3 regions of the Sulfurovum zhangzhouensis genome follow, and region 1 is predicted to be linked to each of the others. Evidence: riboswitches for the same ligand, from Rfam matches in the RefSeq annotation. Region 1 holds a riboswitch; each other region holds the start of a gene.
The links. Region 1 has a riboswitch for cyclic di-GMP ahead of PGH07_RS01990 (hybrid sensor histidine kinase/response regulator). Riboswitches for the same ligand answer to the same signal wherever they lie in the genome.
Positions count from the first base shown of each region.

Region 2: it holds a riboswitch for cyclic di-GMP, as region 1 does, so the genes downstream of both, PGH07_RS04410 (CAP domain-containing protein) here and PGH07_RS01990 (hybrid sensor histidine kinase/response regulator) in region 1, are expected to answer to the same signal.
Region 3: it holds a riboswitch for cyclic di-GMP, as region 1 does, so the genes downstream of both, PGH07_RS04155 (hypothetical protein) here and PGH07_RS01990 (hybrid sensor histidine kinase/response regulator) in region 1, are expected to answer to the same signal.

Region 1 covers NZ_JAQIBD010000001.1:367,007-369,280, forward strand. Annotated here, with positions in the region: gene PGH07_RS01990 (hybrid sensor histidine kinase/response regulator) at 1-1,153, opposite strand, end outside; cyclic di-GMP riboswitch class I at 1,289-1,369, opposite strand; gene PGH07_RS01995 (translocation/assembly module TamB domain-containing protein) at 1,444-2,274, opposite strand, start outside.
Region 2 covers NZ_JAQIBD010000001.1:850,423-852,696, reverse strand. Annotated here, with positions in the region: gene PGH07_RS04415 (carbon-nitrogen hydrolase) at 40-915, opposite strand; cyclic di-GMP riboswitch class I at 980-1,058, shown strand; gene PGH07_RS04410 (CAP domain-containing protein) at 1,118-1,741, shown strand; gene PGH07_RS04405 (agmatine deiminase family protein) at 1,744-2,274, opposite strand, start outside.
Region 3 covers NZ_JAQIBD010000001.1:797,504-799,777, reverse strand. Annotated here, with positions in the region: gene ribA (GTP cyclohydrolase II) at 1-467, shown strand, start outside; cyclic di-GMP riboswitch class I at 655-735, shown strand; gene PGH07_RS04155 (hypothetical protein) at 755-1,108, shown strand; gene PGH07_RS04150 (ABC transporter ATP-binding protein) at 1,105-2,274, shown strand, end outside.

The DNA.
Region 1 (2,274 bases):
CGTGAGACATACTCGCCAAAAACAGATCTTTCGTCTGATTGGCATCCTTGATCGTTTTGATCAAGAACTTATAGATGTGGTCCATCTTACCACTCTGGATCAAACGGCGTAGCTCCTTTTGTTGATTCTCATTAAGAACAAGTTCAATGTCTTTAACCGTTTCTTCAAAAAGATGTCTATCTTGTTGTATTTTGACAAACTTTATCAATAGTATAATCCATACTACTAAAAGTAAAAATGCTCCTGTTGCATATCCGATAGCAAACCATTTCCCAGTATCATCTATGATATGCATGGATTTACGCAGCTCTGATTGGACTTGGGTAAAGTAATCCATTTTTTTTGTTACTTGGTTTAGCCATCCAAGCAAAGTCACTGCATAACCACCTCTATTGGACTCATACATAATCATCTCGCGTTCTTTTGCAAGAACACTCTTATACTCATCAACAGAGAGTAAAGCATTAAGCCTGGAAACCAACTCTTGATCCTCTATATCACCATAATCAGGAAATCTATCTTGAGCGATCAATTTTTCCCATAGTCTAACATCTTCGTCATTCATTTTTTGAGACCCAAGAAGAATAGAAGAGATCATTGTATTTTCAACTACAGTATTCTCCTTAAGGTTGGTTATCGCCAGGTAGACACTAAAATAGTGGTCAACTTTCTTGGTTGTCAGCGTATTCTGTACACTTTGTAATATCTCCTGGACATTTCCAAATACTTTATGATGATACCTATCCACAAGAATCTCTTGATAATTACCTCTAAGATCATCTACTTCTCGTCTTATCTGTTGAAGTTCCCCACTTATATTTTGTATCTGTCTACTATAGGCACTAAATTGACTATCAGCGATGTAGATCATGAGATTTTTCAATGCCCCATCAACATCACTTCTGTTCTTTTCAAGCTTCTCTGCATCACTCTGTGCTCTTGTTACCATGTAAATAGCACTATTGAGTCTTTCAAACTCCATAGTATCCAATACCAGTTCGATATGTTCTACGAATGATGGAAGGTTCTTGCTATTTTGTGTAAGTTCATAGTTTTTATAAGAATTATATGCAGCATAAGAGAGTATAAAAAAAGCTACCATGACCACACTAAGTAGCAATCCCAGTACACTTTTGTTTTTTGATATATTCATCACAGTCCTTTAGTGTTCTACTTCGTTGAGTTATATAACATGTCTCATATCTTGAATGATTACCGTTATTTCAAGACAAACATAAATCTTGGGTAAAAAGTTAAAAGAAGAATATCCCTAAAAGAGGTAGATTCTATTGGCAGTCTGGCGATCTTTTCTGAAAAAAGACCCATAACTTTCTGTCCCTGACTCACGACAGGTTTAGCTTTTTCAACATTAATACCTATGTGGTAAATTCTACAATGAATAGACTTAAATATATACCAAAGAATACCAACTAAAGTGATCGGCTAAAAATCCTTAATATAGATGATATCATAGGAACTAGACTCTCCACTGGCTCCAATAACACTCTGAAAACGTCGATTATGCCTGTATTTTAACTCAACTCTTGGTATCTCATCATTGATATAGATAATCATAAGATCGTCTGTAAGCTTTTTACCAACTTCTATACTGTTCCCTGCACCAAGTACAAAATGATCGATCTTAACCCCAGCATTTGCTAAAGCAGATTTTGCCATAGCACCTCCCATCATTTTCATCATCTCATCTCCGGTATACGTATCAGAGGCTGATTCATTATCAAAAAGTAGAACGGAAAGTATCTGTTCTCTTGTGAGGCTCGGACTGGAAGAGAAGTTGATATTAGGAGCCTCCGGTGTGCCTGTTACTGTAATAGTAATCAAGTGATTAAGTGCTTGGTGTTTTGCCTTGATCTCTAAAAGCGGTTTATTGAAAGTACCAGTAAAATAGATAAAACTTTTTTCCAGAACAAATTTTTTATTTTGAAAGAGATAAGTGCCGCCTTCAAGTAATTCAATCGATCCCAATACCATTAAAGGCTCATTCATTGCTTTATAAAGGGTAAAACTAGGTTTTGCCTGAATGTTAATGTCTTTTTGTTTGAAGAGAAGAGCTTTTTTACAATGAATATTCAGTGCCATGCTCAACTGATCCATAAAGTGATTGGGTTGTTTTTTTTCTTTATTCTCAACAATAATAATATCACTGTCAGAGGCAAATGACTGTTGATTTATATCGTAATGGATTTCTCCCCCCTGTAAAACGATATCTCCTTTTATATCCGTGCGATTACCGTCAGCTGTTGTCACTATATT
Region 2 (2,274 bases), 480 kb from region 1:
AAATTTTTGAATATTGTATCAAATTATAATAAAGATAAATTATTCATCACAAAAACGTTTAAGCAGACAACCATAAGACTCGATACGTCTGTCACGAAGGAATGGCCAGATATCGCGTACTTCTTTGGTACGTGCATGGTCGATATCTGCATAAAGTATCTCTTCGTTCTCACTCCCGGCCTGCACGATGATCTCTCCCTGGGCTCCTGCAACAAAAGAGTTACCCCAGAAACGTATACCATCCATTACGCCTGCACTGTCTGCTTCAAAACCTACACGGTTGCATGAAATAACAGGGATACCATTGGCAATCGCATGGGAACGTTGGATCGTGATCCAGCTCTCTACCTGACGTGCTTTCTCATCTTCACTATCTGCATCGAACCATCCGATCGCTGTCGGGTAGATAAGAATCTCTGCACCGCGAAGGGTCATCGCTCTGGCTGCTTCTGGATACCACTGATCCCAACAGACAAGTAAGCCAAGTCTACCTACAGAAGTATCTATCGGTTCAAAACCAAGATCTCCAGGTGTAAAGTAGAACTTCTCATAAAATCCAGGGTCATCAGGGATATGCATCTTACGGTATCTGCCTGCGACTTTACCATCCTTTTCAAACACCACAGCCGTATTATGGTAGAGACCTGCTGTACGTCTCTCAAAGAGTGAAGTTACAAGTACGACAGAGTTGGCTTTTGCCACCTCTGACCAGTAAGCTACATCTTCATCAAAGTTAGCGGCATAGTCAAAAAACTTGGTATCCTCACTTTGACAGAAGTATTCATTCTGATGAAGTTCCTGAAGTACAATAAGCTCTGCTCCGTTCTTTGCAGCCTCTTCTATTTTGGAGGTAGTAGCGTTGATAGTATCGGTTTTATTTCCATAAAATTTTTGTTGAATAAGTGCTGTTTTCATAAAAGAAATTTTAACATAATTTTATTTTTTATTAAACTCTATTTTTATATAGTATGTATAAGGAAATGTTAAAAGCCAAACATATCGTGAGATATGGACGGAAAGCCATGGGTCTTCATAGTTAAGATTGCCAGGTTGCACATTTATAGATGCATGTAACTTTTACTTTTCCTAATATATTTCGAATCAAAGGAAGAAGTGTATGAAAAGTACAAGTTTTGCACTATTATCTGCTACAATTTTGCTCTTTTCAGGATGTGGTTCAACCAAGGTTGCACATGTCACTATCATTAATACAGACAAAAGTCATACTTCTCAGCAAAGTACCAAAAAGATAGCACATGCTTATCCTTCTGTTATAACTAAAGCGCAGCAAAAAGAATTTCTTACCAGAATCAATCAAATCCGTTCAGAGAGAAGATCATGTGGAAAGTACGGAAATATGGGACCGGTACAGCCATTAGCTTGGAGTGATAAACTTTATGATGCAGCATATGAGCACAGCTATGATATGGCCAAGAGCAGCCACTTTAGCCATGATGGTTCAGGCAGCAGAAATGATAGAGCTGCTGTTGAGATGGGGCTGGGACATGGAAGTAAATTAAGAGATCGTATGAGCTATGCAGATTATCAGTGGCGTGCTATCGGTGAAAATATTGCTGCAGGACAGCACTCAACACAAGCGGCAATGGATGCATGGCTGCGCAGTGATGAACACTGTAAAAACCTCATGAGCGAGCACTTTACAGAAGTAGGTATGGCATACTATCCTTCAAATGATCAGTATCAAACCTACTGGGCACAAAACTTCGGACGCAGTATGTAGCGTTAGTAGGCTACCTGCATTGTTGAACAGTGCAGGCTTCCTCCCTGTTCTATCAGTTTTAGACAATTGACCGGAATGATCTCTCTGTTTGGAAACTGTGATGTAAATACCTCATGGGCAACTTTATCTTGTGCAGTACCGTATGTTGGGTAGATGATTGCGTTATTGGTGATCAAAAAGTTTGCATAGGTAGCAGGTAGGCGGTCACCCTCTTCATCGTAAATCGCATCACTCATTGGAAGTGCTACCAGGTTGTAAGGTGTCCCATCGACCATTTTGAAAGTTTGAAGTTGTTCTTCCATCTTTTTTAATTCATCATAATGCTCATCACTTTGATCATCACACTTGACATACATGATGGTATCTCTGTTGACAAAACGTGCCAAGGTATCGATATGCGAATCGGTGTCATCTCCTGCCAGATAACCATGATCAAGCCATAATACTCTTGTCGTACCAAGCGTTTCTTGAAGCTTTGCTTCTACGTCTTCTTTGCTCAAACCACCGTTTCTATTTGGGTTGCAGAGACACTC
Region 3 (2,274 bases), 430 kb from region 1:
TTTTCACCGATAATCTTCCAGAGGCTCCGATCGTACGTGTACATTCTGAGTGTCTGACCGGGGATGCTTTGGGTTCGCTCAAATGTGATTGCGGAGAACAACTTCATGCTGCTATGGAGCTGATCGCAAAAGAGGGTGGAATGATCATTTATCACCGTCAAGAAGGTCGTAACATCGGACTACTCAATAAAGTGAATGCATATGCGTTACAAGATAAAGGATTTGATACGGTTGCTGCAAACCATCAGCTGGGATTTCAAGCCGATGAAAGGACCTATGAGATCGTTGAGTTTATCCTGGAACATTTTGGGATCAAAAAGCTAAGGCTGCTTACTAACAATCCAAAGAAAATTGAAAGCCTCAAAAATATAGAGATCATAGAGCGTATTCCTCTCCAGATCGCTTCAAATCCTCACAATGAAGGGTATCTGCAGACTAAAAAAGAGCAGATGGGGCATTTACTATAGTCCACTTTGTATCAGAATAAATAAGAAACTAAAATTATTTATGCACTCTTCTCTTATCATATAATTCTCAGCTTGTTTGCTCAGTTAAAAAAATTTGCGCGTGTATCGCATATTTGTTATTTCTACTATATAATATCTTCGCTAACTGTTATTTAATTAATGAATAGGTAGAATAAATTACTTTTATTAGAGAAAAAGCCAAACCTATCGTGAGGTAGAGACGGAAAGCTGCGGGTCTTAAAAGAGAAAAGATAGCCGGGTTGCCAGAGATTGTCTGGGGTATTATAATGAAAAGATGGCAGTTTATGTCGTTGAAAAAATTTCGTTTAGTTGATTTACAACTTTTTGTTTTCCTGTTAATTCTATTTGTTTATGTCACTACCTTTACTATATTCACTGAAAGGGGAAGTGATGATATTCGAGAGAATAAGTATACTAAAGAGGTATTACTAGATGATAAGACTCTTTATACTTTTGAAAAAAATGTAGACCTGATAATGGATCTGCGTTTTCAAAACATTTCTATGCTGTTTCCCTCTCTTATACTGAATCATGCTTCGGTCACTTTAGTATCACTGCAAGTGTCAACGATCAAGCCCTATGCTTATATGATGAATATTGATGGGGTGGGTCAAGAATGACAAAGCTCTATTCATTGAAACGTTTCTGGCAGCAGATATTGGGGCAAAAAAAAGAGTTTTGGGCGACAACATTTTATGGCATGGCTGCAACATTACTGCTTCTGCCTATCCCTATGCTTATTCCACTATTGATTGATGAAGTGTTACTTGGACACCCTGGAAAATTGACAGCATTTTTGTCTACGACATTTGGTAATAGTGAAACTTGGTTTTTAGTCTTGGTTACGGTAATTCTTGTGGCTATACTGCGAATGGGAGCATTTGTTTTTAGCAATCAACAAAGTTTTTATGCTATTAAAATTACGCAAAGGATCAGTTATCTGCTAAGACATCGTATCTTGCATCATCTTGAGCGTGTGTGTTTGTCCGAGTATGAGACTTTAAAATCGGGGGGAGTTGTTTCCAAGACCATACAGGATGTAACAGGTGTCAGTAGTTTTGCCAGTGCATTTGTCAGTAGTTTTTTCAGTTCAACCTTGATGCTTATTGGTATTGCAGCAGTCATGTTATGGATGAACTGGGTTCTGGCTTTATTGATCTTATTCCTGAATCCTTTTTTTCTTGCCTTTTCAAAAGTCCTAGGGAAAAAGACAGGAGAGTTGTTAAGACGTCAATATAAAGCCTATGAGGTTTACAATGAACTACTGAATGAAACACTTGAACTCTTTATTCAAGTACGGGCAAGTAACCAAGAGAAAAACTTTTTTGCTCTTATTCTTGACCAGTCCAAAGAGATAGAAAATGCATCCATTGATTATGGCCATAAAGCTGCCGTGGCACAACGGTCTTCCGGACTTTTGACTAATACGGTCATTGATATATTCCGTGCTTTGGGGGTGGTAGTAGTAGCTTATTCTGATTTAAGTGTAGGAATGATGATCGCCTTTTTGTTTTATCTCTCTGCTTTGAATTCTCCTGTACAACAGTTAATGGGACTAATGATCAGCTATCAAAATACCAAACCTGCGATAGAGCGCATTAATGCGCTTTTAAAATTGAAACAGGAGCCACACTACCCTCATGAGAAGAATCCTTTTGAGAATGTATTAACGACTTCAGTTACACTCAAAGATGTTTCATTTGCTTATCAATATTCAAACGAAGTCCTCTCTCATATCAATATCGAAGCAAAAAGCGGACAAAAGATTGCTTTGATCGGACCAAGC